One region of the Pontibacter akesuensis genome, then DNA from elsewhere that is predicted to be linked to it. Evidence: riboswitches for the same ligand, from Rfam matches in the RefSeq annotation. Region 1 holds a riboswitch; each other region holds the start of a gene.
The links. A riboswitch is a leader RNA that binds a small molecule or an ion and turns the genes downstream of it on or off. The one in region 1 is predicted to bind S-adenosylmethionine.

Region 1 (9,964 bases):
TATGATGGCCTTTGCCGTGATAGGCATATTGGTGAACGGTGCTGCCGTTCTTCGCCTGAAAAGCGGCGATTCGCTTAATGAGCGCGCCGTAAGGCTGCACTTGCTCGAGGATGTATTGGGCTGGGTCGCGGTACTGGTTGGCGGTATTGTCATGTATTTTTATGATGTACCGTTCCTGGACCCGCTGCTTTCTGTCATTATTACCCTGTACGTGCTGTACAATGTTATCGGCAACCTGCGCGACACATCCAAGATCCTGCTGCAGGCTTCCCCACCGCACATCAAGCCCGACGATGTAGCCGCAAAACTAAAGAGCGTGGAAGAAATAAAATCACTGCACGACCTGCACATCTGGACGCTGGACGGAAGCTACAATGTGCTCACGATGCACGCCGTGGTAGCGCCAAACCTACCAGCGCAACAGGCACAGGACCTTAAAAAGCGTGTCAGGAGCCTGATGGCTGACATGGACATACAGCACGTGACACTGGAACTGGAAGCACCAGGCGAAGAGTGCAGCCACCAAAGTGCCATCTAACGCATTAGTTTTGATTTAGAAGCACTGCTTCGCGTACGAGATCTGCAAAGTAAGCCTCATCAATATCTTCGAGGGTGCGAATTTTAACATGCGGGTTCTGGCCGTTCCGGCTTACCAGGCGGCGCTGCGGATCTGCAAGTTCTTTGCCTCTGAAAAAACCGAAGTGAATGCCGCTGCGGGAGGATGCAAAGTAGCAGACCGGGCCGTAAAAGAAGTAACAGGCGCAATCCCAGCGCACACATTCTTCCAGGTGTGCTACGGAGGAGTTGATGATCCGGCGGACCTCCTGTGCCAGCAAGCGCTTCTCAGGAGATAAAGTTTCGACGTACTCGTCTACTTGGTTGGTTGTTGTTTTGCTTCTCATAAGGGGTTTAGATGTGTGTAACGTGGAAACACATAAACACATAAATATACTATATTTTTAATATACGTTAAAAACGCATCTTCTGTTGTGGCTACCGCTTACTTTAAATAAGATAATCAAAATGAAAGATAATCACATTTTGCTAAAGTAGCTGAAAAAGACGGTGTTCGAGTTCCTCCAACTGTACAAATCCGGCAGTTAACTGCTGAGGCCCCTCTTTTGTTTTCAGAAAAAGACTGGGGTACGTATTTGCCCCAAGGCTATCCACGAAGGCAAATTCGTTTTCAAGCTGACTCTGAATCTCCTCAGACTCGAAAAGCGTCAGGAACAGGTTTTCTGAGATGCCGAACATTCCCACCAACTGCACTAAAACCGCTGTATTTTTCAAGTCCAGGTTGTCAACAAAAAAAGCAGAGTGCATGGCCCGCAACACCTCCAGCGTAAGCACAGGCCTTAGCAGCCGCACGCAAAGCAGCGCACGGCAGGCGGGCTCAGTGTTGAACACAAAATCGCGACGGGTGAAAAAATTAAAGTCGAAGGGAAGCGTTATTTGCTCCTGCACCCGATGCCAGCTTATGGCCAACTGCTCTTTCTGCCGGGGCAGCAGCGGCTGGGAAGCATGGGCCTGCAGGTCGCCCAACAGTACCTGCACCTGCAAACGGCTCTGCCAGATGGCCCGCAGTCGGCGAATGACAGGCGTAGTGCCATAGCACCATGCGCACATGGGGTTTGTAACATAGAGGAGGGTTATCTTTTCGGGTTGCTGGGCCATTTAATTTCTAAATTTCACCTAATCAGTTTACCGCAATCAACTGGCAGAGGTTTAACTTTGCACCTGAATTAAAGTAGCCTGAAGAAGGGCGCTGGTGGAGTTTACAGGAGTATGTGTTAACTGCCTTATCTCTTCAGCACTTTAAAGTATAGCGCTCAGGTTTCTCAGCCATAAATCATTTTCACTGTCATGCCGCCATCGATCGTGAGTGTTTGGCCGGTGATAAAGCCTGCTTTGTCGGAGCAGAGAAAGAGGGCAGCCTCCGCAATATCCTCGGGCATGCCGATACGCCCCACCGGGTGCTGGGCCTTGTCCTCCTTGGAGTGGTGCGGCTCATAACGCTCGCTTTGCTTCTGCCACTCCCCCACCTCAATCCAGCCGGGAGCCACTGCGTTCACCCGCACCCGCTCCTCCGTCAGGCTTACCGCCAGCGAATGCGTAAGTGCCTCCAACCCACCTTTAGAAGCCGAGTAGGGAAAAGTGTTCGGCTCAGACATAAAGGCGCGTGTGCTCGAAATGTTAAGTATGGCCGGGTGTTCAGCCTTCGCCAGCAGCGGCAGCGCATACTTGGCGCAGAGCAGCGGGCCGCGCAGGTTCACCGCCAACACCCTGTCAAACACAGCCATATCCATCTCCTGCAGCGGGCCCACAAACGGATCGGCAATTCCCGCATTGTTGATGAGGGTATCTAACTGCTTATACTTTTCCCCTACTTGCTGCAGCAGTGCTTTTACCTCCTGCTCCTGGCTCACGTCGCAATGTATAAATATTACTTTTTGGCCCTCCTGCTCCAGCCGCTGCACCGCCTCCTGCCCTGCCTCTTCGTCTTTGTCGGTGATAACCGTGTTGGCGCCCGCCTTTGCAAAAGCCAGTGCCATCCCCAGCCCGATACCCTGTGCCCCGCCCGTAATCAGAACATTCTTGTTGGTGTAGTAAGTGTTACTCATCATCCGTGATTGGTTTTGCTAGCTTTTACCCATGGCAGATAAAAGGGTTGCGGGTATTCGGGACCCTGAATCGGTGGCAGACAAACGCATGCCTGCTGATCGGGGTTTCGCACCAGCAGAAAGTAAAGGTCAAATGGACCCATCTTTCAGGTTTTGTGCCGCTGCTTAACCTGTACAATCCCGCTGTAGCAGGCTTGCTCCTCAAAACATATCAGAACATCAACAGTTTATGCTACGTTAGCCAAACTTAAACAAGCACAACCCAAATTCTATGAAAACACGAACATACGCTACACTTACATACTTCTGCCGCCATGCTTTGGGAGCAGTGGCCTTTGTGTTGCTGACCGGACAGGCTTTCGCACAAAAATCAACTGTTAAGACCGATGCCGGCGACATAAAGGTAGAAACACTGGCCGAGAACCTGAACCGTCCGTGGGGCATGGCGTTTCTGCCTGACAACCGTTTGCTGGTGACTGAACGCTCCGGCACACTCCGAATCCTGGACCAGAACAACAAGCTTTCCGCACCAATCAAAGGTACGCCAGAAGTCTTTGCCAAAGGACAAGGCGGTATGCTGGATGTTGCCCTTGATCCTGATTTTAAGCAAAATAAACTGGTATACCTGTCGTTTGCCGACCCCGGGGAGAACGGCACCGCCTCTACCGCTGTAGGCCGTGGCAGGCTGGAGGGCAATGAGCTCAAAGACTTTAAAATGCTTTTTCAGCAGAAGCCACAAATAGAAGGGCCAAACCATTTTGGAGGCCGCATTGCCTTCACTCCTGAGGGCCATCTTATACTTACCACCGGCGAGCGTTTTCAGTTCGACCCTGCGCAGGACCTTTCCAACCACCTGGGCACTGTTATTCGCCTGAACCGCGATGGCTCCGTGCCGAAGGATAATCCTTTTGTAGGGAAAGCGAATGCGCGTGACGAGATATGGTCGTATGGCCACCGAAACATTGAAAGCGCCGCCATCGACCCGGCCACAGGCAAACTTTGGATTGTTGAGATGGGCCCGATGGGGGGCGATGAGTTAAACCAGCCGAAAGCTGGTAAGAATTACGGCTGGCCGGTGGTAAGCTGGGGCGACAACTATGATGGCTCTAAAATACCGCGACCAAATACACGACCTGAGTTCGCTGATGCAGCTATCCACTGGACGCCTACCATCTCCCCTTCCGGCATGGTGTTTTATACAGCCAACATGTTTCCGGAATGGAAGGGAACCGCGCTGATCGGCGGCCTTACGAGCACCGGGCTGGTGCGGGTAAAAGTAAACGGGGAGAAGGCCGAGGAGGTAGAGCGAATACCATTAGTGGTGCGTGTAAGGGATGTGGAGCAGGCACCAGACGGTTCTATCTATGTGCTAACAGACCAGAGCAACGGAAAGGTACTCCGGCTGAAGCCTTTAAAGTAAGTTTGTAGTCGATTACCGAGCACCATATTCGTATGTTGTGCAACAAATAAAAATCAAAGCATGAATGGCAGAAACTGTTACAGCGGTTCCTGCCATTCATGCTTTTGGGGTGGTACATTGTCATTTTTTTTTGCTGTGTGCCCACAATACCTGACGAGATCATAATCCCGGGCCCCAGTTTCACGTTAAATACCACACGTTTTAACCTTAACAAGTTGAAGGCTTATGAGCACCCTACCTGTCAACTGGCTTACCGAAGGACTCCTTGACTTTGAGTACAAGAAGTACCTGCTGCTGGCTTACCTGAAAGCCGCCAGAAACGAATTCAACAAGCAGCGCCTCTATCCTGTTTTCTCCGACCTGATCATGCATTACCGCAACCTGCAGCAGGTAAAGGCGCACAAGCAACTGGTATATGAGTCATTCCCGAAGCGCATCAGCCGTGCTGACTTTGAGAAGCTGGAACTGGTATATGAAAAGATTGTGAACGACGACGAGACGATGCAGCAGATAGAAGAAATTATTCAGTACGCCACGCCGCTTTTCACCGAGACGCTGGAAGAGGGAAAGGAGCTGTACAGTTTCGTGGAACGCCACCTGGAGATAAGTCCGGTTGGCATTACGCCGATGTACCACAACGAAGGGTATCTTTTCCTGGATGCATTCCCGGGTAAGGAAACGCACGTGTACGTGTATAACATTACTGTTTTCGAAAACACCTACGAGAAGTATAGGGGCATCAACACAAAACACCTGCAGACCGTGCGCCGGGGCCTTGCCCAAACCCATGAGCAACTGAAAGTGCAGCTGCTCCGGGAACGGCAGGAGCTGCCGAACCCAGCCGCTTTCGTGGCAATAGCCAAAGTGCCCATGCCGCTGGAGCAGGCCCTGCTGCCCATTGCCAAGCGCTCCCTTGTGAAGTATGTAACGGGTTTGGCTGCGTGAGGTGTGACTGCAGGATCCAACAGTCACTAACTCCTCCTTTTCCTAGAGGAGAGTCTGTAGCTGCTGTTGCTGAAGTATAAGCTTTATGGTTTCGGCTAAAACAGGGAACCCACCCCTAACCCCTTTGAGGAGAAAAATTTACCTCACCCCTGCCCTCTCCTAAAAACAGGAGAGGGAGTAGCGGTACTGCTTTTACTCAGGTACAAGCTCTGTAGCCGATGGTATTCCCCGAACAGGTCGCGACCTGTCCCTACAATTCCTGTAATTGAAGGAGAGCAAAGGCAGCGGCTAGTTGAACTGTTTCAGTCCTTGGGTTGAGCGCCCCAAGGTAGGAGGTGAAACATAAGTATCAGGGAACCGGAGGGTAAACGGCAACTAGAAAAAATAGCTTGGTTCAAGTTGCGAAAAGCGGAGGTAGTCAAAGGCACAAGCGGACGCTTGCGCCAGGGAATGCAACAAGTACAGCTGCAGCTATGCAAGTATGGCTTTTCAGGCCAATCGAGCTACAAACTGAACCTCATTTGTAGGCCGCGAGTTAAAAACTCGCGCCAGCAGGACATTTGACACTTCTAAAACACCCCCGTCGGACACTTATGAAATCCGTACCCTGATGTTGCCCAGTATCCTAACGTCAACATTAATTCTCTAATATTTACCTCATAAAATTTATACATCCCGGAAAAAACCGTATTTTTGCCGGTAGTAAACCAATGGACGTCACGTCTGTAAAATTTATAAAGAAGAGGCGAGAGACTAGGCTCTATGACCCTCTGGCAACCTCCAAAGTGGTAAGGTGCCAATTCCTATCCCGGTCAGGCCGGGGCATATAAATTACAAAAGCAATGCAAACCTATTACAACACATCAGCAAGCAGTAAAGCAAGCAATGGCACCTCCCCCACTGCTTACGCAACCTTTGTATCTACCAGTGCACAGGGTAAACTGAATTGTTGTTGCTGTTGTCCGTGTTAATCTGGCACTTCCCAAACACACTTTCGGTATAACAGGCAGCTAAAACCATCGCGCCTTTTTCCCTGCTTAGGCAGCCGCCGCCATTTGGCATGGTTGTGGTGCAGCACCGAAAACCCAAGTACCTGTTTTAGTTTTCAAGAGATTATACGATATCCTATGGATTTATCACAAGGATTGCTGGCGAAGCTCGATAGCCTGCGCAACGCCCTCGCCGAACTTCCGGCGGAAGAGGGACTGCGCATCCTGGCACAGGAGTTTGAGGGCAGTATTGCTTTTTCCTCCAGTTTGGGCGTGGAAGACCAGCTCATCACGCACTTTATTTTCGAGAATGATTTGCCGGTGCGCGTTTTCACGCTGGATACGGGGCGCCTCTTTAACGAGGCCTATACCCTGCTGCACAAAACGAACAACCACTACGGCAAAAAGATAGAAGTATACTTCCCCAAGCACGAGGCCGTGGAGCAGCTCGTGAACGAGAAAGGGCCGATGAGCTTCTACAACTCCATCGACGATCGCAAACAGTGCTGCTACATCCGCAAAGTGGAGCCGCTGAACCGGGCCCTGGAAGGCGTGCAGATTTGGGTAACCGGCATCCGCGCCGACCAATCAGGAGCCCGGCAGGACCTGCAGCTGCTGGAGTGGGACGAGGCGCACCAACTCATTAAGTATAACCCACTGCTGCACTATACTCTGGATGACGTGTGGGCGGCCATCAAAGCGCTTAACATTCCTTACAACCCGCTGCACGACAAGGGCTTTGTAAGTATAGGCTGCGCCCCTTGTACCCGTGCCATTGCTGAAGGCGAGGATTTCCGCGCCGGCCGCTGGTGGTGGGAGGATAACTCCAAAAAGGAATGCGGCCTGCACGCGCGATAATATAATTATGAATTATAAATTATGAATTATAAATGTGGTTTGTGCGATACTCTTCGAGGGTCTCAATTCAAAATTAAGCATTCATAATTCAAAATTAGATACGAAGTATGACTAAGAGATACCTGGATTACCTTGACCAGCTGGAAGCGGAGGCAATTCACATCATGCGCGAGGTTGCGGGGCAGTTTGAGAAGCCGGCCCTGCTCTTTTCGGGCGGCAAAGATTCTATCACGCTGGTGCGTTTGGCCGAGAAAGCGTTTCGACCCGGTAAGTTCCCGTTCCCGCTGGTGCACATCGATACAGGCCACAACTTCCCGGAGGCCATCCGCTACCGCGATGAACTGGCTGAGCGACTGGGCGAGAAGCTGATTGTGCGCAACGTGGAAGACACGATCAAACGCAAAAGCCTTTCGGAGCCGAAGGGACGTTATGCCAGCCGCAACGGACTGCAAACGCATACCTTACTGGAAACGATTGAGGAGTTTGGATTTGATGCCTGCATCGGTGGTGCCCGACGCGACGAAGAGAAAGCCCGTGCCAAGGAACGCATCTTTTCGGTGCGTGATGAATTTGGCCAGTGGGACCCGAAGCGCCAGCGCCCCGAGCTTTGGAACATCTACAACGGCCACATCAACAAAGGTGAAAATGTGCGCGTGTTCCCGATCTCCAACTGGACAGAACTGGACGTGTGGAACTACATCAAACGAGAGGAAATAGCCCTGCCAAACATTTACTACACGCACGAGCGCGAGTGCCTGGTGCGGGATGGCAAGCTGATGGCCTGGTCTGATTTTATTTACCAGGAGCCGGACGATATCGTTGTGAAGCGGCAGGTACGATTCCGCACGGTGGGCGACATGACCTGTACGGCTGCGGTAGAATCAATTGCCCATGACATTGACGGCGTGATTGCCGAGATTCTGGAGTCTAAAATTAGTGAGCGTGGCGCCACCCGCATCGACGACAAGCTGTCGGAGACGGCGATGGAAGACCGTAAGAAAGGAGGATACTTTTAATGGATATACTACGATTTATCACCGCCGGCAGCGTAGACGACGGCAAGAGCACTCTGATCGGTCGCCTGCTCTACGACACGAAGCAGATTTTTGCCGACCAGTTGGAAGCCATTGAAAGCTCCGGCCGCGTGAACGAGGACGGACAGATTGACCTGTCGCTGCTCACAGATGGTTTGAAAGCCGAACGCGAGCAGGGCATTACGATTGATGTGGCGTACAAGTACTTCTCCACAGAGAAGCGCAAGTTCATCATTGCCGATGCGCCGGGCCACATCCAGTATACCCGCAACATGGTAACGGGTGCGTCAAACTCTAACTTGTCGATTATACTCGTGGATGCCCGCAAAGGCGTGCAGGAGCAGACGCGCCGCCACTCGATCATTTCCTCCCTGCTGGGCATTCCGCACCTGGTGATCTGTATCAACAAGATGGACCTGGTGGGCTATGATGAGCAGGTATACAACGAGATTGTGGCCGATTACCAGCAGTTTGCCCGTAAGCTGAACGCCAAAGACATCACCTTCATACCTGTCAGTGCGCTGAAAGGCGACAACATTGTAGAGGGATCGGACTTCTCGATGCCATGGTACCAGGGGCCGAGCCTGCTGGAGCACCTGGAGCAGGTGCCAGTTTCGCAGGACTTCAACCTGGAAGATGCGCGCTTTCCGGTGCAGTACGTGATTCGTCCGCTTACTGCCGAACACCACGATTACCGCGGTTATGCAGGTAAAGTGATCAGCGGCACGTACAAAGCAGGCGATAAAGTTACCGTGCAGCCATCTGGCCAGACCACTACCGTGAAATCTGTAGAGCTGGGCGGGAAAGTGCTCGAGGAAGCTTTCGCACCGATGTCGGTAGTGTTGCAATTGGCTGATGAGGTAGACATTAGCCGCGGCGACGTGCTGGTAAAAGCCGCCGATAACCTGGAAGTTGCGCAGGAGTTTGAGGCCGTAGTTTGCTGGATGCACAACAAAGCATTGAAGCCCGGTGCTAAACTGCTGCTTCGCCACAACTCCACTGAAACACGCTGTGTGGTGCGACACATCGACTACAAGATCGACATCAACTCGCTTGAGCACCTGGAGGACATTGACCAGGTACAGTTGAATGACATCTGCCGCGTGCAAATTAAAACAGCCACTCCGCTCCTGCTGGACAAGTATGCGAACAACCGCGCCAACGGCGGATTCATACTTGTGGACGACACCTCGTTTGCCACAGTTGGTGCCGGTATGGTAGCTGAAATAGAATTTTAGGTACAGAAATTTCAGATAACAGTGAAGCCGCTGCAGTTTATACTTGCAGCGGCTTCACTGTTTATGACGGAATAGGTTGCAACCTGTCCCTACAAAAATCATTTATTTACTTCACCAACTCATGACTGTAGCTGATGGTGGTGGTTTTGTAAAGTATGGCAGCTACGGAGCAGTACTTGTCCATCGACAGTTGGATGGCCTGTTGCACCTTTGCTTCCTCCAGCTGTCCGCCAAGTATAAAATGAACATGGATCTGCTTGAACAGCGAAGGAACCTGACCTGCTATCCTATCTGCTTTCACATTGATTTTGAAGGAGTCGATCTGCTGGCGTTTCTTCTTTAGAATCTGAATTATGTCGATGGCGCTGCAACCGCCGAGGCCCATCAGCAGCAATTCCATTGGGCGGGCTCCCGCGTTGTGCCCACCGATTTCAGGTGATCCGTCTATATTAATCTCAACTCCTGATGCACCTGTGGCCGCAAAGTGAAAATCCTGGTCTACGCGGGTTAAGTTAACTTCCATGTTGGTTTGATTAGGGTTTCTAAAGTTTCTGTCTACACTTGCTCCAGCGCCTGTGTTATGTCGGCAATAATATCATTGATACCTTCCAGTCCTACCGACACACGCACCAGCCCCGGTGTAATGCCTGTGGCCGCACGCTCTTCTTCTTTTAGTTTGGAATGCGTGGTAGAAGCCGGATGCGTGACAATTGTTCTCGTATCGCCGAGGTTGGCACTGATACTGGCCATCTGCAGGTGATCGATAAAACGCTTGGCTGCATCATAGCCGCCTTTTACTTCCAGCGTCACAATGCCTCCGCCTTGCTTCATCTGCTTTTTGGCCAGCTCATACTGTGGG
Region 2 (9,964 bases), 1.5 Mb from region 1:
TGAATTGGACCCCCAGAAAATTCGGGAGGAGGCGCAGGAGCGGTTTCCGGAAAAGTTCAGGCAACAGAACAACGAAGAGTTGCTCATCTGGACCGCCTTCGATCATAAGGCCCGGACCCTGGTGCAAAGTATAACCGCCACAGAAAACCAGGACCATAGCCTGGATCATGCCGCAGAGCTTTACTCCATCGACGGAGACCCTGCTGCACCCGCCTTTGTCATAAACGACAAGGCGATCCAGGATATTTACGACAAAGATAAAGCAGCAAAGTTAATTGAGGTGCTGGGCCAGGTCAAGCTTCCGATTCGCGCCTAACAGGCGGGCAAAGGATACGGCTATACCGCCACAGGCAAGCAATTTCTAAAAAGAATTACGACCTTTGGAAGGTGAAGCTTGCCTCAGATATGTTCGCTAATTTACCCAGCCTTCCCGTTAAGGAGGCGCTGCCCCGGCTGTTAGATTGCCTGCACACACAAAACCGTGCCGTACTGGAAGCACCGCCTGGTGCCGGTAAAACCACACTCGTGCCGCTGGCCCTGCTAGGCGCAGCCTGGCGAAACGAAGGTAAGATTCTGGTGCTGGAACCACGCAGGCTGGCTGCCCGGGCAGCCGCACAGCGTATGGCTGACCTGCTCGGTGAGGCCGTGGGTCAAACAGTCGGTTACTGGATCCGGATGGAGCATGTAACCAGCAGCAAAACGAAAGTAGAAGTCGTTACAGAGGGCATTCTCACCCGCATCATTCAGGACGATCCTGCCCTGGAAGGGATAGCGGCTATCATATTCGATGAGTTTCATGAACGGAGCCTGCAGGCAGACCTGGGGCTGGCGCTCGCCCTGGATGCACAAAGCGTGCTTCGCCCCGATCTGCGGTTGCTTTTGATGAGCGCCACCCTGGATGCTGCGGGTATCGGCACCTGGCTGGAGGCACCGGTCGTGCGCAGCGAGGGCCGCATGTACCCTGTAGAGACGCATTACCTGTCGCCGGCAGATGTGGCGGGCGCAGGGAATTACCCGGCAGAGCGGCTGGCCAACCTGGTGCCTAAAACAGTTCGAAAGGCTTTAGCCGACGAACCAGCTGGAGACATACTTGTTTTCCTGCCCGGCATGGGCGAAATACGCCGTGTAGCCCAGCACCTGGAAGAGAAGCTTCCTCCTGCCACCGACTTACACGTGCTTCACGGAGAACTCGCCCTCTCCAAGCAATTAGCGGCCATACATCCTGCTCCCAAAGGCCGGCGGAAAATAGTACTGGCCACCAGCATCGCCGAAACAAGCTTAACTATAGAGGGCGTTAAAATAGTGGTGGATGGGGGCTATGCCCGTGTTCCGCAGTTTGTGCCGCGCACCGGGTTAACCACGCTGGCTACCTCCGCTGTCTCGCTTGCTGCCGCAGATCAGCGCCGGGGCCGTGCCGGGCGCCTAGGGCCGGGCGTTTGCTACCGCCTGTGGTCTACCGCTGACCAACTGCAACTTTCCGAAAGGCAGGAACCGGAAATTCGCGAAGCCGACCTCACGAGCCTGTTGCTGGAACTGGCGGTGTGGGGCGTGAAGGATGCTACCCAACTAAAGTGGCTGGATACACCACCCGCTGCCGCCCTGGCACTTGCTACAGAGCTTTTGCAGCGCCTGCAGGCAATTGATGCACAAGGAAACCCGACAAAGCACGGCAAGCAACTGGCTTCCCTGGGCATGCACCCTCGGCTCGGCCACATGGTGGTAAAAGGCCATGAATTGGGATACGGCGCCACGGCCTGCGCGCTAGCCGCCTTACTGGCCGAACGGGACATATTGAAATCCATGGAAGGCAACAGGAGCAGCACCTTGCCAGACCTGCATCTTCGCCTGGAACTGCTGGCGGGGAAACGGCCACATACACCGGGTTTTTCGAGAGACGAAAACGTATTGCGGAAAGTGCGGGAGCAGGCACAGCACCTGCGGCAACGGTTGAGGGTAGCAGACAATACACTTGATTTTGAAGTCCTTGGCCTCTTAACCGCCCTTGCTTACCCCGACCGCCTCGCTCAGAAAGAAGCCTCTGGAAAAGTACGCCTCGTAACGGGGCAAAGGGCTTTGCTTCAAACAGAGCTTTTCAACGAGGCTGCTTTTTACGCCGTTGCGCATTTGGATGTCAGGCAGCAGGCGCGCATTCTTTTAGCCGCCCCAATCAGTAAAGAAGAGGTTGTGGCACACTTCGCCGAACAACTCGAGCAAGTACAGGAACTGAAGTGGGACAATACTACAGAGCGGGTAATAGCCAGGCAAATCACCAAAATAGACGCACTTACCTTAGACGAAACTGCACAACCGAAACCAGACCCGGAGCAGGTTGCGCTTGTGCTGCTGCAGGTGTTGCAGGAAAAGGGAATGGCACGGATGCCCTGGAGCGAAGAAGCGATACGTACGCGGCAGCGCCTGGCTTTTCTACACCAACTGGAGCCGGAGAAATGGTATGATGTATCGGATGCAGCATTAGCGGCAAGTCTAGAAGAATGGCTGCTGCCACACTTGGTAGGCTTGCGCTCGATGGAGCAAGTAACCAGGTTGGATTTCAACGAAATGTTATTGGCCGACTTAAGCTGGGAACAGCGGCAGGAAATGGAACGCTTGGCTCCCTCCCACCTGCAGGTACCAAGCGGTTCCCGCATCGCCCTGGATTATTCCGATGCCACCACACCAGTGCTGGCCGTGCGGCTGCAGGAGGTTTTTGGCCTGCTGGATACGCCCCGGGTTGGCGGCGGCAAAGTACCGTTGCTGCTTCACCTGCTCTCCCCTGCCTCTCGGCCTGTACAGGTAACGCGCGACTTGCGCAGTTTCTGGAACAACGGCTATTTTGATGTCCGCAAAGACCTGCGAGGGCGTTATCCAAAGCACCACTGGCCGGAAGATCCGCTATCAGCAGCACCTGTGCGTGGCACTAAAAAGCGTCCGCAGGGATTTTGATGAAGGGAGCTGCAAGTACAAAAAGTTTGCTCTGTGGGATTTGCCCTGCAGGATTTGTCATTTCGAACACTCGTGAGACGATTGTTCGAAATGACAGTGGCGCGACGATATATTAACAACTAAGCAGCCTAATGAAGGTATGCGTTTGAAGACGTATCGCAATAATCCGCGTGCTATCATCCAGCCAACGCGAACACTCCCCTACTGCTTCAGTTTGTTGGCAAACTCCTTTCTGAACTTCTCTACCTTCGGGCGCACCACGAAACTGCAGTATGGCTGCTGGCCGTTGTTCAGGAAGTAATCCTGGTGTTCCCTTTCGGCCGGATAGTAGTTTGTCAAGGGCTCAATGGCGGTAACAATGGAATCCCCGAAGGTGCCGGAAGCATCAAGCTGCCGCTTATACTTCTCCGCCAGTTCGCGCTGCTCGTCACTATGATAAAAGATAACGGAGCGGTATTGTGGCCCCACGTCATTGCCTTGCCGGTTGAGGGTTGTGGGATCGTGCGTTTTCCAAAAGACCTCCAGGAGCGCTTCAAAAGAAATTTTAGAAGGATCATACGTGATGCGGAGCACCTCGGCGTGCCCCGTGGTAGCCGAGCACACCTGCTTGTAGGTTGGGTTGTCTACATGTCCGCCTGCGTAACCCGATTCTACTTTCTGTACTCCCTCCAGTTGCTGAAATACGGCTTCTGTGCACCAGAAGCACCCGTTTCCAAAAGTTGCTGTTTCCATGTTCTGTATTTATAAGCCGTTTTTGGCTTTGATGTCTTAAATAAAACTTAACTGCTTTCGCTGCATACATACTTCAGCCGTAGCGCAGGGTTCTGTCTTAAAACTGATTTTCAGGCTACTTGTTTCATCCTGCATCAACCATTCTGCAATTGAAGCGTAAATGAAACAGCATCAGTAGCAGCTAAAGGTATAAACCACTGTACCTACATTATTTTTAGTGAAAGATTTGGTTTTGTAAAAATCAGCTGCCACCTTTGCAAACGTAAAGTCAAACTACCTACAAAGTATTTGATTTATAAAGAAGAAGGGAGAGAACAGGCTCTATGAACTTCTAGCAACCAGTTACAAACCAGGTGCTAATTCCTGCCTAAATCAGTTAGGGCATATAAATTAACAAACATGAAGTTCTCAAAAAATCACCTTAGGGAATCATCTTCAAACCGAAACACCACATTTGTTTTCGGTTCACCTGCTGCGCATTCTTTTTATACTTGTTGTTGCTGTTGTTGCTAACCCAGCTGCTTTTGCTGTGTTTATACTTGCTTTCCTAAGCTTTTTATAACACACCCTACACGCAGCTTCCAGGGATAGCTTTGCCTTTTTGTGCCCCATGCATAAGAGCTGAAGCAGTTTTGTACCCTTAAGCGAACTACGCTGGCACATCACACTCCCCGACCTTCGTTTACACGCTGCTCCGCAGCGTCTTCTACTGTACATACTTCAACTAATCATACATACTTAAATAAGCATTTTATGTCATCTAATACATCAGAAAGACCAATCGTTATATTTCACGAGCACCCGGACTGGTTCCGCCCTTTGTTTAATGAACTAGACGCAAGAGGTATTCCTTACGTGCGACAGAACGCCGCCGAGCACACGTTTGACCTGGCTTCTGACGAGCAGAATACCAGCCTGTTCTTCAACCGCATGAGCCCCTCTGCTTACCTGCGCAACAACGAGCAGGGCATTTTTTATACACTGGGCCTGCTGGCGCACCTCGAGGCGAAAGGCGTTCCGGTGGTGAACGGCTTCAAGGCTTTCCAGTACGAAACTTCTAAGGCGCTGCAGCACATTTTGCTGGAGAAATTAGGGTTACCTTATCCAAAGTCACGCATCATCAACCATGCTTCACAGGCAGTTAAAGCTTCTGAAGGGCTGCGCTTCCCGATTGTGGTGAAAGCGAACATAGGCGGTAGCGGCGCCGGCATTACCCGCTTTGACTCAGTGGAGGAGCTGGCACTTGCCGTTACAGCCGGAGAGATCAAGCTGGGCATAGACCATACGGCACTGGTGCAGGAGTTTATTCCGGCACGTGGTGGCCACATCAACCGTGTGGAGACGCTGGGAGGCAAATACCTGTATGCGATCAAGGTTTATACTTCCGGCGAAAGCTTTAACCTCTGCCCTGCCGACATCTGCCAGACAACCAACGGCAAAGAGCTTGCCCGCAACGCCTGCGCCCTGGATGCTCCTAAAAACGGACTGAAAGTGGAAGGCTTCACGCCTGACCAGGAAGTGATTGATGCCATTGAGCGCATTGTGCAGGAAGCTGGTATCGACGTGGGTGGCATTGAGTACACCATCGACGACCGTGACGGGCAGATTTATTACTACGATGTGAACGCGCTGTCGAACTTTGTGGCGGATGCGGTGAACGTGATTGGTTTTAACCCGCACGAAAAGCTGGTGGATTATCTGGAGAAGCGGGCGCAACTTAAAACACAGGAGGTATAAGTATGGAATTCGGATATTGGTTACCGGTGTTTGGCGGCTGGCTCCGCAATGTGCCCGACGAAGGCATGGCACCTACCTGGGATTACGTAAAAAAGCTGGCTCAGCGCAGCGAGGATTGGGGCTACAGCCTCTCTTTGATTGCCGAGCTGTACCTGAATGATATCAAGGGCAAAGAAGCGCCATCGCTGGATGCCTGGTCTACAGCGGCGGCCATTGCGGCTGTTACCGAGAAACTGGAGATCATGGTGGCCGTGCGCCCTACTTTTCACAACCCGGCACAGCTGGCAAAGCAGGCGGCTAATATCAGCCACATCAGCAATGGCAGGCTGTCACTTAACGTGGTGTCGTCGTGGTGGAAAGATGAGGCCACCAAGTATGGCATCCACTTCGAAGAGCACGACGACCGCTACGCCCGCACCAAAGAGTGGCTGGATGTGGTGACAAACGTGTGGGAGAAGGATCATTTCTCTTACGACGGCAAATATTATAGAGTAGAGGACAACATCCTGCAGCCGAAGCCGGCTAAGAAGCCGTTCATTTATGCCGGTGGGGAGTCTGAGGCGGCTAAAACTTTGATTTCCTCCCAGTGCGACGGCTATGTGATGCACGGCGATTCGCCGGAACTGATCGGCAAGCGCATCACGAACATGCGGGAGCGCAGAGAGAAGCTGGGGCTGCCGCCGATGAAGTATGGCGTGGCCGCCTACAGCATTGTGCGCGACAGCGATGCGGAGGTAAAGAAAGAACTCGATCGGATTACGGATGTGAAGAGCTCGGCCGCAGGTTTCGACAATTACCAGCAGTGGCTTTCGGGCACGCAACTGGAAGGCCAGCTTTCGCTGCAGGAGTATTCTGTGTCGAACCGCGGCCTGCGCTCCGGATTGGTAGGTACGCCGGCCCAGGTGCAGGATCGCATTGCCGAGTTCGAGGCTGTGGGCGTGGATTTCTTCCTGCTGCAGTGCAGCCCGCAACTGGAGGAAATGGAGCGTTTTTCTGACGCCATCATCAGTGTAAAAGCATAATTACTTTTAGCCAAAGAAATTCTTCAGCGTGAGTGGCAGGTTTTGCTACTGTTTTATATTTGCCGCTTGCGCCGGAGTGTTTCCCTCACCTTAAAACACAAACAACTAAACTACCTAACCTGCCCCTGTCGCCTCACCTGCGGCAGGGGTTCTTTTTTGTTGGCGTAGTCCTCTTGTAAAAACAATCGAAGCACTGGCGTAATTCTTGCAAAGTACCTGCCGTTGCAGCAAAATTCGTACTTTGCGCGTTTGTAGGCAGCTTAGGATTAAATATTCAGGCAGCTGCCACCCAACTCCATACTTCAGAACATGAAGCGTACGCTGAATAAGATAATAAAATTCATCATTACCCGAATTATGGCGCCGTTCGTGGGGCTGGTACACCGCGAACTTTCCCCTTTTTTCCAGAGCCTGAAACCGAAGTTTACGCGCGCTTACTGGCAGCGGCAGTGGGCTTCCTGGAAAGAAAGTAGCAGCCGCTCCGATTACCGGTTTTTGCTTCGAATATTTTACAAATTGGCGCTCTTCGGCATTTTGCTGCTGGTGCTTTTCTACTTTGCCGTGTATGCTGGTTTCCTGGGCGGCATGCCTTCGCAAAAAGAACTCAAGTCTGTCCATAACAACACCGCCTCCGAGGTATACGCGGCAGGTGGCGAGCTGCTGGGGCGCTACTACATACAGGACCGCACCAACGTAAAGTATGCAAACATCTCCCCTACTGCCATTGATGCCCTGGTGGCCACGGAGGATGTACGCTTTTTCAGGCACAGCGGCGTGGATGCGCGCAGCCTTGCCCGTGTGTTCATCAAATCCCTGTTGCTGCAGAACGAAAGCTCAGGGGGTGGCAGTACCATCAGCCAGCAGTTGGCCAAGAACCTGTGGCCGCGCAAAAACTACTGGATCGGGGATATGCCCGTGAATAAGCTGCGCGAGATGATTATTGCCCGGAAGCTGGAAAGCATTTACTCTAAAGAGGAGATACTGGAGCTGTACCTGAATACGGTGCCCATGGGCGGCAACCTTTACGGCATTGAACGGTCTTCGCGCCGCTTTTTCAACACCTCTGCCGACTCGCTGAAGCCGGAAGAGGCCGCAGTGCTGATTGGCATGCTCAAGGCCACCACCACCTACAATCCGCGCCTGCACCCGGAGCGCGCCCTCACGCGCCGCAACGTGGTGCTAAGCCAGATGGCCAAGTATGAGTACCTTCCTGCCGCCACTGCCGACTCGCTCAAGAAGCTGCCCCTGAAACTTAACTATAACTACACCACCCATAACGACGGGCTGGCCCCATACTTTCGGGAGCACCTGCGCCAGGAGCTGATGGAGTGGGCATCCACCAAAAAGAAACCGAACGGAGAGCGCTACAACATTTACACCGACGGCCTCAAAATTTACACCACCATTGATGCCGGCATGCAGCGCCACGCTGAAGCCTCAGTGCGAAAGCAGATGGCCCAGCTGCAGAAGAGTTTTGATGCGCACTGGCGTGGGCGCACCCCATGGGGAGCCAACAGCGAAGTACTGCAGGCGGCCATGGTGCGCTCCGATCGCTACAAGAAAATGAAAGCGGCCGGCAGCTCAGACGCGGAAATCAAGACCGCGTTCCGTGAGCCAGTGCCGATGCAGGTGTATGGCTGGAGCGGCACCAGCAAGAAAACCATGAGCCCCATGGATTCTCTGGCTTATTACCAGCGCTTCCTGAACACAGGCCTGCTGTCGATGGAGCCGAACACCGGCTACATCCGCGCCTGGGTGGGCGGCATCAACCACCATATTTTCAAGTATGACCATGTGCAGGCCGCCCGGCAGGTAGGCTCCACTTTCAAGCCGATTGTGTATGCGGCTGCTTTAGAGGCAGGCTTGGAGCCTTGCGACTACTTCCCTAACGAGCGCACGATTTACACGGAGTATGATAACTGGTCGCCACGAAACTCCAACGAGCAGTACGGCGGGGAGTATACGATGCGCGGCGCCCTGGCTCATTCTGTGAACACCATTTCGGCACAGTTGATCATGAAGACGGGTGTAAACAAAACCGTTGCCATGGCACACCGCCTGGGCATCCGCTCTGAACTTCCGGCCGTGCCTTCCATTGCCCTCGGAACGGCAAACCTTTCGCTGCAGGAAATGGTAGCGGCCTATGCTACGTTTGCCAACGAAGGCTACCGCGTGGAACCGGTTTACATCACCAAAATAGAAAACCGCGACGGCAAAGTGCTGCGGGAGCACCGGGCGGGCAGTTTTGAGCGACGGGTACTCTCTGAGGAGACGGCGGCTATTATGCTATACTTGCTGCAAGGTGTGGTGGAGGAAGGCAGTGCCGCAAAACTCCGCTCGCAGTACGGCCTTAAAATGGATATTGCCGGCAAGACAGGTACTACGCAGAACCAGGCGGATGGCTGGTTTATCGGCATCACACCAAACCTGGTAACCGGTGTTTGGGTGGGTGGTGAAAGTCCTGAGGTGCGTTTCCGGACGTTGGAGATGGGCCAGGGATCGAGGACAGCACTCCCGATCTGGGGTGAGTTTAACCGCCGCCTGGCCGTTTCACCGGATTTTAAGGGCTTCTACAATAGTAAATTCGAGCCGCTGCCGGCCAGCCTGCAGGAAAGCCTCAACTGCCCTTCTTTCCGCGCCGAGCCGCCGCCACAAAATTTCCTGGAGCGGATTTTTGATGGGGTGACGGACAAAGCCGCCGAAACCTACGAAGGCTGGAAGAAGAAGTGGAAGGAGCGTAGAAAGGAAAAGAAGCAAAAGAGGAACCGTAACTGACAGTAGTCGGCCGCTTCGTGCTTCCGGAAAAAAGCAAGTATAAAAAGCGCCCGCCCTGCAAGTATGGCTTGCGGAGCGGGCGCTTTTTTATGTATTTCCGGATGCTATTTTTCTGGCTGCTCAGTATAGTCCTCGCTTCTGGTCATGTGGTTGAACAGCACCTGAAGTTCCTCCGGCAGGCCTGTTAGTTTGCGCAGTTTCAGGTCCATCCAGGCACCGTCTACGTGCACTACCGCGGCTTTAGCACCATCCGCGCGGTAAATATCGTGCCGGATAGACCAGCGTGAGCCGTCAGGCCGCGCCTTGGTAAGCGCGATATCGATGCGCAGTTGCTCGTTTATGCCTACCTCGCGCAAATAAAACAGCTCTTCCCGAAACAGGATGGGCCCGATCTTCAGGCGCTGGAAGGTGCCTAGGTCAAGCCCAAGTTCCTCCAGTATGGCAATACGCGCCTGCGAGGCGAAATCGGCGTAGGCAGAGTGGCGCATGTGTCCGTTCGCATCCAGATGCGACCACATCACCTTACCTTCATATACATTGCTTTGCATGATTGTCTTCCTTAGTAAGGGTGCAAAGCTACAAAAAAGCCGCCATAAAAACTTTCAGCCTAAAACTGGTTTCCTGTAGCTGCATGGAGGTTTTGCGTCAGATTTTAAAGATTTTAAGCTAAAATAAAGTTGCCGTAACACAGTTCAGCATAAATTTTGTTGTTTTGCATCACGAAATTAAAATCACGGAAGTATACATGAAAAAAT
Region 3 (9,964 bases), 1.7 Mb from region 1:
ATGCCGCTGTTTCCGCTGCCAGGTTGTCCAGTTCTACGGTGGTCACGCCATCGTAAATACCGTCGATCACCTTCTTGGCCACCTCAATCGGCGACACGTAATCCATGTGCAAACCATAGCACAGCTTCTCGATGCGTGCGGTAATCTTGTCGAATTTGACGGATTCGCGTCTGCCGTCTCGTTTAACTACTAACATAGCGTATACATTTAGCGAGGTGGAAAGCCTCGGGTTCGTAAATTAAAATATAGGTAAACCTGTGCCTATGCAGCAGGTGGTTGTTCTTCGGGTATGCATACTTTTAGCCCATACGCGGGTGCGCATATAAGCCGTTGGAATACAAAAGTTTACAGGTAAAGCCAAATGCTTTTACTATATAGGAGCGTGAGAATTCCCCCTTTTACCGGCGGTAATGCCGGCTATACTTGCCCGGGCTGCGGTTGCGGTCGCCTCTGTGGCGCCTGTGCCGCCCGATGCGGTTGGTAAGTGGTGGTGTGTTTGAAGGGGAAAAGAGGAGCCTTCGCCGCTCAAACACACCAGGTATACTTGGTTACTAAAAATCTTCGTCCAGGCTGAACACCTTCATATCTTTTTCGCCGCCCAGTACGCCGGCTTTCTGGTACTCGCCCACGCGCTTCTCGAAGAAGTTGGTCTTGCCCTGCAGCGAGATCATCTCCATAAAGTCGAATGGGTTGGTTGAGTTGTAGATCTTCTTGCAGCCCAGCGCCACCAGCAGGCGGTCTGCCACAAACTCAATATACTGGCTCATCAGTTTCGCATTCATACCGATCAGGTCCACTGGCAAGGCGTCAGTTACGAACTCCTGCTCTATACTTACTGCATCACGAATGATTTGCTGCACGCGGTCCTCAGGAAGCTTGTTGTTAAGCATGGAGTAAAGCAGACAGGCAAAATCGCAGTGCAGGCCTTCGTCACGGCTAATCAGCTCGTTCGAGAAGGTCAGGCCAGGCATCAGGCCACGCTTCTTCATCCAGAAAATAGAGCAGAAAGAGCCGGAGAAGAAAATTCCCTCCACTGCCGCAAACGCGATCAGACGCTCAGCAAAGTTCTCGCTCTCTATCCATTTAAGTGCCCACTCGCCTTTTTTGCCTACGGCCGGCACGGTCTCCAGCGCATTGAACAGGTGGTCTTTTTCACTTTGCTTCTTTACATAAGTGTCAATCAGCAAAGAGTATGTTTCGGAGTGGATGTTCTCCATCATGATCTGGAAGCCGTAGAAGCAGCGTGCCTCCGGTATCTGCACCTCGTTCATGAAGTTCACGGCAAGGTTCTCGTTCACAATGCCATCAGAGGCAGCGAAAAAGGCAAGCACGTGGCTGATGAAGTGGCGCTCGCCGTCGTTCAGGTTTTCCCAGTCTTTCAGGTCCTGGCTAAGGTCTATCTCCTCTGCCGTCCAGAAGCTGGCTTCCGCCTGCTTATACATCTGCCACACCGCGTCATTCTGTATTGGGAACAAGACAAAACGGTTTGGATTCTCTTTCAGTATTGGCTCCATATCACTCATACTTTTTTATTTAAAGGATTTCAGGCTCTATATCTTCACAAAAACTACCTATCTGGATAAATGTTCTGGCGCAGGCCCGGGTAGCTGCCAGAGTAAATCATGACTTCAAATATATAGAAATGAACTTGATTTTTGGGGCGAAAGTTGTTCAATTTATGCACATCCCCTGATTGTGCCGTGCGGGCCGATTTTAGCAGTAATGCACAACGTTATCAACATTCAGTATTCCTAATATTTAAGGCTAACAATATACCTATTTATCTATTAACTAGCTCTTAAATGTTGAAAATGAATTTTAGCTGGCGGCGCTGCTGTGGACAAGGCAAGGCTGGGAAAGGAAGTGAGATTTCCTGGGGATGCGAAGTGTGGTATAAATATTGTGGAAAAGTGTAGCGGCTAAAATTGAGTGCAAATTACTGGTGCTTAACATGTTGTGCAATATTTTAGCAAATGCTAAAAAAGTTAGCGTGGATATCAACACTGTTATCCACATGCCTGTGTAGTGATTGTGTAGGTCGGGAACAATTTGTGCAACAAGGCGTTGCAATTCTAAAATACTTCCCGTACTTTTGCGGACTAAACTTTTAAATATACATTGAAGCTGATGTACGCAATTGTAGAAATCGCAGGTCAACAGACCAAGGTAGAGAGCGGTAAGTTCATCTACGCCAACAAGCTTTCCGGCAATGAAGGTGACGCCGTTGAGTTCGCCAATGTTCTTCTTACAGACGATAACGGTAACATTACCGTTGGCGCTCCTTTCGTGGCTGGTATCAAGGTAACAGGCAAGATCTTAGGGAACGTTCGAGCTGACAAGGTTCACATCTTCAAGAAGAAGAGAAGAAAAGGGTATAGAAAGTCGAGAGGTCATCGTCAAGACTATACGAAAGTTCTTATCGAGAACATTGGTTAGGCAGTAAGAAGAAATTTTATCGTTGAATCCTTTCAGGGCTAGCCCTGAGTTAAATAGTTAAAAAAATGGCACACAAAAAAGGAGCTGGTAGTTCGAACAACGGCCGCGAGTCGCATTCTAAACGACTGGGCGTTAAGATTTACGGTGGCCAGGCGATCATCGCTGGTAACATCATTGTAAGACAAAGAGGTACTGCACACCACCCAAGTGTAAACGTAGGTATCGGTAAAGACCATACCTTGTTTGCTTTGACAGATGGTGTTGTTCAGTTCAGAAAAGGAAAGAAGAACCGTTCTTACGTTTCTGTAATTCCTGCCCCAACTGCTGAAGCTTAGTCTTTAGCGTAGTTTTACAAAAGAAGAGGGATGCCGAAAGGTATCCCTCTTCTTGTTTTATACTTGTTTGGTTGTGATAAGTAAAGCTTCCCTGGCGCGAGCGTCCGCTTGTGCTTTTAACTGCCATGGCTTTGCGCAACTTATACTTGCATAGCTGCTGCTTACTGCAACTTCAACCAAGCTATCCGTTCTAGCTACGGTTTATCCTCCAGCTCCCAGATACCTACTGTTTCACATTCGGCTTTGGAACGCTCACGGCCGCGAGGCCCCGTCCTCGGGCATCGCGCTGTGTGCCTGAAGCTGCTCCGGGGGTAGGGGCCCTCTATTCGCTCCGCTGCGGGCTGCCCTAGCGGGCACCGCAACATGCACAAGGCGCTCAACCCAAGGACTGGAATCGGTTCAGCTAGTAAAAGCAGTAGCTAAATAACAAAGGCTAAGTCCCCCTTTGAAGGGGGTAGGGGGATGTTCATACTTTTGCTGACGCTTTACCGGTCTTTCTCTGATCTACTTTTCCCAACCCCGTATTTGTCATCCTGAAAGGATCTTGGTGGAAGAGCGACTAAGCTAAAAACATAGCGCTTATACTTCAACAACAGCAGTCGCAGCCCCCCCTCCTTGCACAAGGAGGGGCTGGGGGTGGTTTGATTACAGTATAGCAGCACTCCCCCCCTGTTTTTAGGAGAGGGCTGGGGTGAGGTAAATTCCCCTCCTTAAACAAGGAGGGGTTAGGGGTGGTTGGGCCAATGGAGCCATGCCAGAACCAACTGTCCCCTCTGTTTCTTCACATTTACACGCAACTAATTTCCTTTTCCCACGGATATACCGTTACTTTGTAACATTCTTATCAAGAAAGACTGAGGGACAGGGCCCTGTGACGTCTTAGCAACCATGTTGAAAGCTTGGTGCTACCTCCCTCCTGGAGCAACTGCTGCCAGGGAAGATAAGACTGCTCCCGCCTAAAGCCGGGTGTTTTTCTTGATAAGCTGCGTAGATGATTTACGAGAAGAAAGACACCACACATGACCAATTCACATCCGATTCATAAGCTGCTGCAAGAGCGCGTTCTTGTGCTGGACGGCGCCATGGGCACCATGATTCAGCGTTACCAACTGCAGGAAGCTGACTTCCGCGGCGAACGCTTCAAAGATCACTCCGGCGACCTGAAAGGCAACAACGACTTGCTGTCCATCACCCGCCCGGACGTAATCAAAGCCATACATGCCGAGTACCTGGAGGCTGGTGCCGATATCATCGAGACCAACACCTTTAGCGGTACCAGCATCGCCATGGCCGATTATCACCTGGAGCACATCGTGTATGAGCTGAATTATGAATCAGCAAGACTGGCACGTGAAGCGGCAGATGAGATAGAGGCGAAAGTACCGCGCAAGCCGCGCTTTGTCGCCGGTGCTATCGGCCCCACGAACCGCACCGCTTCGCTCTCCCCGGACGTGAACAACCCCGGCTATCGCGCCATCACATTTGACCAGCTGGTAGAGGCGTACTATGAGCAGGTGCGTGGCTTAGTAGACGGTGGCTGTGACCTACTGTTGGTGGAAACGGTATTCGATACGCTGAACTGTAAAGCGGCGCTTTTTGCCATTGCGCAGTATGTGCAGGACGGCGGCAAAGAACTCCCGATCATGGTGTCAGGTACGATTACGGATGCCAGCGGCCGTACTTTGTCTGGGCAGACGGTGGAGGCTTTCTGGAATTCCATCTCGCATGCGCCCATCCTTAGCATCGGCTTTAACTGTGCTCTCGGTGCTCGCCAGCTGAAGACGCACATCCAGGAGCTTTCACGCATTTCCGATACCTACATCAGTGCTTACCCAAATGCCGGTTTACCGAATGCCTTTGGTGGCTATGATGAAACGGCGCAGCAAATGGGCGAAATTGTGGAAGAGTACCTCAAGGAAGGGCTGGTGAACATACTCGGTGGTTGTTGTGGCACCACACCAATGCACGTAAAGGTTATCTCTGACCTGGTGCAGAAGTATAAACCACACGTTCCTACACCAGTTGCTCCCCTTCCACGCTACAGCGGCCTGGAGCCCCTCACAATTTACCCGGAAAGCCTTTTCGTGAACGTAGGCGAACGCACCAACGTAACCGGCTCCAAAAAATTCGCCCGTCTGATTGTAGAGGAAAAATTTGAGGAAGCTTTGTCGGTGGCGCAGCAGCAGGTAGAAGGCGGCGCCCAGATCATAGACGTGAACATGGATGAGGGCATGCTCGATTCAGAGCAGGCCATGGCCAATTTCCTCAACCTGATCGCCTCTGAACCCGACATCTCTAAGCTGCCAATCATGATCGACTCCTCTAAATGGAGCGTGATTGAGGCTGGATTAAAGTGTGTGCAGGGCAAAAGCATCGTTAACTCCATCAGTTTAAAAGAAGGAGAAGAAGCCTTCAAAAAGCTCGCCCGCAAGGTGCGCCAGTACGGTGCAGCTGTTGTTGTGATGGCCTTCGATGAGCAGGGCCAGGCCGATACCTTCGACCGCAGAATCGAGATATGTGAAAAGTCTTACCGCATCTTGGTGGATGAAGTAGGTTTCCCGCCGCAGGACATCATCTTTGATCCGAACATACTTGCCATTGCCACAGGTATAGAAGAGCATAACAACTATGCCGTGGATTATATCGAGACGGTAAAGTGGATTAAAGCAAACCTGCCGCATGCGCTGGTAAGCGGTGGCGTAAGTAACCTGTCGTTCTCGTTCCGGGGCAATGACCTGGTGCGGGAGGCCATGCACACCGTTTTTTTATACTATGCCGTGCAGGCAGGTATGGACATGGGCATCGTGAATGCGGGTATGATGGGCGTGTACAGCGAAATTCAGCCGGAGCTGCGCGACCTGATCGAAGACGTGATCTTTAACCGCCACCCGGATGCTACAGAAAAGCTGGTGACCTATGCCGATACCGTAAAAGGCAAAGGCAAGACTGCGACCGGGGCAGACAATGCCTGGCGCGATGCCCCGGTGGAAGAGCGCCTGAAGCATGCGCTGGTGCGCGGTGTGGTGGAGTTTGTGGAGGAAGACACCGAAGAAGCCCGCCAGAAAGCCACCAAAACGCTGGACGTGATTGAAGGTCCGTTGATGGCTGGAATGTCGGTGGTGGGTGATTTGTTCGGTGCCGGCAAAATGTTTTTGCCGCAGGTAGTGAAGAGCGCCCGCGTGATGAAGAAATCGGTAGCTTACCTGCTGCCGTTTATGGAGAAGGAGAAGCTGGCATCCGATACGTCGAAGTCTACGGCCGGTACGATCCTGATGGCTACCGTAAAAGGCGATGTGCACGACATCGGCAAAAACATTGTGGGCGTGGTGCTGGCCTGTAACAACTATGAGGTGATCGATCTGGGCGTGATGGTGTCGCTGGATAAGATCTTGGCCGAAGCCGAAGCGCAGCAGGTGGATATCATCGGTCTGAGCGGTTTGATCACACCTTCGCTGGACGAGATGGTGTACGTGGCGCAGGAAATGGAGCGCCGTGGCATGAAAATTCCACTGATGATCGGTGGTGCCACTACCTCGCGTGTGCATACCGCTGTGAAAATAGCGCCGCAGTATAGCGGGCCGGTGGTGCACGTGCACGATGCCTCCCGCAGTGTAACCGTCGTGAGCAGCCTGCTGAGCAGCGACCGGGAGAACTACATTTCAGAGATCAGGGCAGAATATGAAAAGCTGCGCGAAGACCATTACAACCGCACCAAAGACCGTGCTTTTGCAAGTATAGAAGAGGCGCGCGCCAACAAGTATAAAGTAGACTGGACTACAGCAAAGCCAACCAAGCCGAGCTTCATCGGCACCAAGGTGTTCAACAACTACCCGCTTTCCGAGATCGTGCCGTTCATCGACTGGACGCCTTTCTTCCATACCTGGGAGCTGAAGCGGCAATACCCAAAAATTCTGGATGATGCAGAATTGGGAGTTGAGGCACGCAAACTCTTCACGGAGGCGCAGGAAATGCTGCAGGAGATCGTGGATAATCAGTTGCTGGAGGCACGTGCCGTGGTAGGCTTCTACCCTGCCAACGTGGAGGCCAATGATACGATAGAAGTATACGCCGATGATTCACGTGAAAAAGAGCTGACAGAGTTCCATACGTTGCGGCAGCAGGGCAAGAAAGGACAGGGGGTAGCCAACATGGCTTTCTCTGATTTTATCGCGCCGAAAGAAACAGGTGTAGCTGATTATATTGGCGGCTTTGCCGTGTCGGCAGGTTTTGGAATTGAAAAACTGATAGAGAAGTATGAGGCTGATCACGACGACTACCGCTCCATTATGGTGAAAGCGCTGGCCGATAGACTGGCCGAAGCGTTTGCTGAACTGATGCACCTGAAGGTGCGCCGGGAATTGTGGGGTTATGCACCGGAGGAGCAGCTGAGCAACGAAGACCTGATTAAAGAACAGTATAAAGGCATTCGTCCGGCTCCGGGCTATCCTGGCTGCCCCGATCATACCGAAAAGATCACGCTCTTTAACCTGCTGAAAGCCGAAGAGCAAACTGGCATTATACTTACTGAAAATCTGGCGATGTATCCGGCTTCTTCGGTGAGTGGTTTATACTTCTCGCACCCGGAGTCGAAGTACTTTGGACTGGGCAAGATTGGCGAAGATCAGGTAGCAGACCTGGCGCAGCGAAAAGGTATGCCACAGGAAGAACTGGAGCGCTGGCTCTCGCCAAATCTGAACTACGAGCCGAAGCCCGTGGCGCAGCAAGTAGAGGCGGCGGAGTAGTTGACCTCACCTCAACCCTCTCCTAAAAACAGGAGAGGGAGCTTTTCATTACCCTATCTGCTGTCATCCTGAAATGATCTTGGTTGAAGGGGGGCAAGCCGTAAATACAATGCTTCTGCACTTGCGGGAGCAGAACAAGTTCCCCTCCTAAGGAGGAGTTAGGGGTGGTTGGACCTGCGAACTCAATCAACATAACTAAGCATCTTAACCATTAACATACATTGAAAGTAACGGACCACTTCAAAAATGCGAACGGTAAAACGCTGTTCACATTCGAAATACTGCCTCCGCTGAAAGGCGAGAACCTGCAAACACTCTACAGCCACATCGACCCGCTGATGGAGTTTAACCCGCCTTTTATCGATGTAACTTACCACCGCGAGGAGTACATTTACAAGCAGCGGGAAAACGGGTTGCTGGAAAAGCGCTCTACCCGTAAGCGCCCGGGCACCGTTGGCATTTGCGCCGCCCTTCAGAACTATTATAAAGTAGATACAGTGCCGCACCTGATTTGCGGGGGCTTTAACAGGGAGGAAACTGAGAACGCCCTCATCGACCTGCACTTCCTGGGTATAGACAACGTGCTGGTGCTGCGCGGCGACTGCGTGAAAAGCGAGGCCCGTTTCGTGCCGGAGCAGGGAGGTCATCATTATGCCTCGGAACTGATTGAGCAGGTGGTAGGCATGAACAACGGCATTTACCTGGATGATGAGCAGGCGAACACCAACGGCACAGATTTCTGCATCGGCGTGGCGGGCTATCCGGAAAAGCATTTTGAGGCCCCAAACCTACGGTCGGACCTGCGCTGGCTGAAACGCAAGATTGAACTGGGAGCAGACTACATCGTGACGCAGATGTTCTTCGATAACCAGAAGTACTTCGATTTTGTGAAGCTGTGCCGGGAAGAGGGAATAGAGGTGCCGATCATTCCGGGGTTGAAGCCACTAACCACGAAGACGCAACTGTCGCTGCTGCCAAGCCTGTTCCACATTGATATTCCCTGTGACCTGGCGGATGCGGTGGAAGCTTGCACCGATAACAAGGGCGCTGCCCAGGTAGGTGTAGAATGGGCGATAAAGCAGTCGAAGGAGCTAATGGACTTTGGCGTGCCATGCCTGCATTACTATTCCATGGGCCGGTCCGGCTCAGTGCGGAAAGTGGCCGAGCAGCTGTTTTAGCGGTGGAGTCAGGAGCTGTCTGCACTTGATCTTCCATTATCCGCACAAATATCTTTATATATCTTGGCTTTGATGTTTCGCACATCGTATACGGGTATGTTCCGCCGTAGCAGAGGTTTTTATACTTCTGCGGCAACGGAACATACACGTTCCAGATGTTAAAGATTTCAAAGCAGTATGTCGGTTAAGAAATACGATACCATTGTAATCGGAGCAGGTTTAGTTGGCCTCTCCGTTGCCTATCACCTCAAGCAAAAGAATCCGGACGCCAAGGTCCTCATCATTGAAAAAGAAACAGACGTAGCCAAACACCAGTCGGGTAATAACAGCGGCGTGATGCACAGCGGCATCTACTACGCACCAGGCAGCCTGAAAGCGAAAAACTGTATTGCAGGCTATAACTCGCTCATAGACTTTGCCGAGGAGCATGCCATACCCTACGAGCTTTGCGGCAAAATCATTGTGGCCACCACCCCCACCGAGGTTACCAAGCTTGATGACATCTACGACAGGGGAATTCGCAACGGCTTAACAAACCTCCGTAAGTTGTCCTCGCTGGACGAGATACAAGAGATAGAGCCGCACTGCACGGGCATAAAAGGTATTCACGTGCCACAAACCGGCATCATCGATTATCCGAAGATGGCTGCTAAACTGCTGGACCTGTACCAGAACAAGTATGGCGGCGAGGTGGCGTTCGGTGAGAAGCTGGTGAACATCCACACCCAGAACAAAACCACGCTGGTAGAGACGGACAAGCGCATGTACGCGGCAGACAAAATGGTGAGCTGCGCTGGCCTTTTCTCTGACCGCGTGGCTAACATGACTGAGAAGGAAAACGACCTGCGCATAATACCGTTCCGGGGAGAGTACTACAAGCTGAGCAAGGAGAAGGAGTACCTGGTGAAAACGCTGATTTATCCGGTGCCGGACCCAAGTTTCCCATTTCTGGGCGTGCACTTTACCCGCATGATTCGTGGTGGCGTGGAGGCTGGTCCAAACGCGGTGCTGGCCTTCAAGCGCGAAGGCTACAAGTTCCAGGACTTCAACCTGAAGGATACGCAGGAAACCTTTAGCTGGCCGGGGTTCTGGAAGATTGCAGCCAAGTATGGGCAAACGGGTTTAGGCGAAATGTACCGATCTTTATCAAAAGCGGCGTTTACCAAAGCGCTGCAAAAGCTGGTGCCCGAGGTGCAGGAAAGCGATTTGGTGCCGGGTGGTGCCGGCGTAAGAGCCCAGGCCTGCGACAGGAGCGGAAAGCTGATTGACGATT

Region 2: it holds a riboswitch for S-adenosylmethionine, as region 1 does, so the genes downstream of both, A0W33_RS01210 (ATP-grasp domain-containing protein) here and A0W33_RS15045 (phosphoadenylyl-sulfate reductase) in region 1, are expected to answer to the same signal.
Region 3: it holds a riboswitch for S-adenosylmethionine, as region 1 does, so the genes downstream of both, metH (methionine synthase) here and A0W33_RS15045 (phosphoadenylyl-sulfate reductase) in region 1, are expected to answer to the same signal.

The regions. Positions count from the first base shown of each region.
Region 1 covers NZ_CP014766.1:3,562,434-3,572,397, reverse strand. Annotated here, with positions in the region: gene A0W33_RS15080 (cation diffusion facilitator family transporter) at 1-538, shown strand, start outside; gene A0W33_RS15075 (DUF1801 domain-containing protein) at 543-902, opposite strand; gene A0W33_RS15070 (DsbA family protein) at 1,045-1,626, opposite strand; gene A0W33_RS15065 (SDR family NAD(P)-dependent oxidoreductase) at 1,839-2,624, opposite strand; gene A0W33_RS15055 (PQQ-dependent sugar dehydrogenase) at 2,893-4,041, shown strand; gene A0W33_RS15050 (hypothetical protein) at 4,267-4,986, shown strand; SAM riboswitch class I at 5,716-5,819, shown strand; gene A0W33_RS15045 (phosphoadenylyl-sulfate reductase) at 6,114-6,833, shown strand; gene cysD (sulfate adenylyltransferase subunit CysD) at 6,941-7,849, shown strand; gene A0W33_RS15035 (sulfate adenylyltransferase subunit 1) at 7,849-9,105, shown strand; gene A0W33_RS15030 (OsmC family protein) at 9,212-9,628, opposite strand; gene A0W33_RS15025 (trans-sulfuration enzyme family protein) at 9,661-9,964, opposite strand, start outside.
Region 2 covers NZ_CP014766.1:299,148-309,111, forward strand. Annotated here, with positions in the region: gene A0W33_RS01195 (hypothetical protein) at 1-316, shown strand, start outside; gene hrpB (ATP-dependent helicase HrpB) at 406-2,943, shown strand; gene msrA (peptide-methionine (S)-S-oxide reductase MsrA) at 3,145-3,675, opposite strand; SAM riboswitch class I at 3,966-4,067, shown strand; gene A0W33_RS01210 (ATP-grasp domain-containing protein) at 4,429-5,412, shown strand; gene A0W33_RS01215 (LLM class flavin-dependent oxidoreductase) at 5,415-6,434, shown strand; gene A0W33_RS01220 (penicillin-binding protein 1A) at 6,744-9,209, shown strand; gene A0W33_RS01225 (acyl-CoA thioesterase) at 9,314-9,757, opposite strand; gene A0W33_RS01230 (S1/P1 nuclease) at 9,955-9,964, shown strand, end outside.
Region 3 covers NZ_CP014766.1:1,890,050-1,900,013, reverse strand. Annotated here, with positions in the region: gene A0W33_RS07980 (ribonucleoside-diphosphate reductase subunit alpha) at 1-196, opposite strand, end outside; gene A0W33_RS07975 (ribonucleoside-diphosphate reductase small subunit) at 552-1,523, opposite strand; gene rplU (50S ribosomal protein L21) at 2,128-2,436, shown strand; gene rpmA (50S ribosomal protein L27) at 2,502-2,771, shown strand; SAM riboswitch class I at 3,610-3,718, shown strand; gene metH (methionine synthase) at 3,791-7,513, shown strand; gene metF (methylenetetrahydrofolate reductase [NAD(P)H]) at 7,735-8,691, shown strand; gene lhgO (L-2-hydroxyglutarate oxidase) at 8,869-9,964, shown strand, end outside.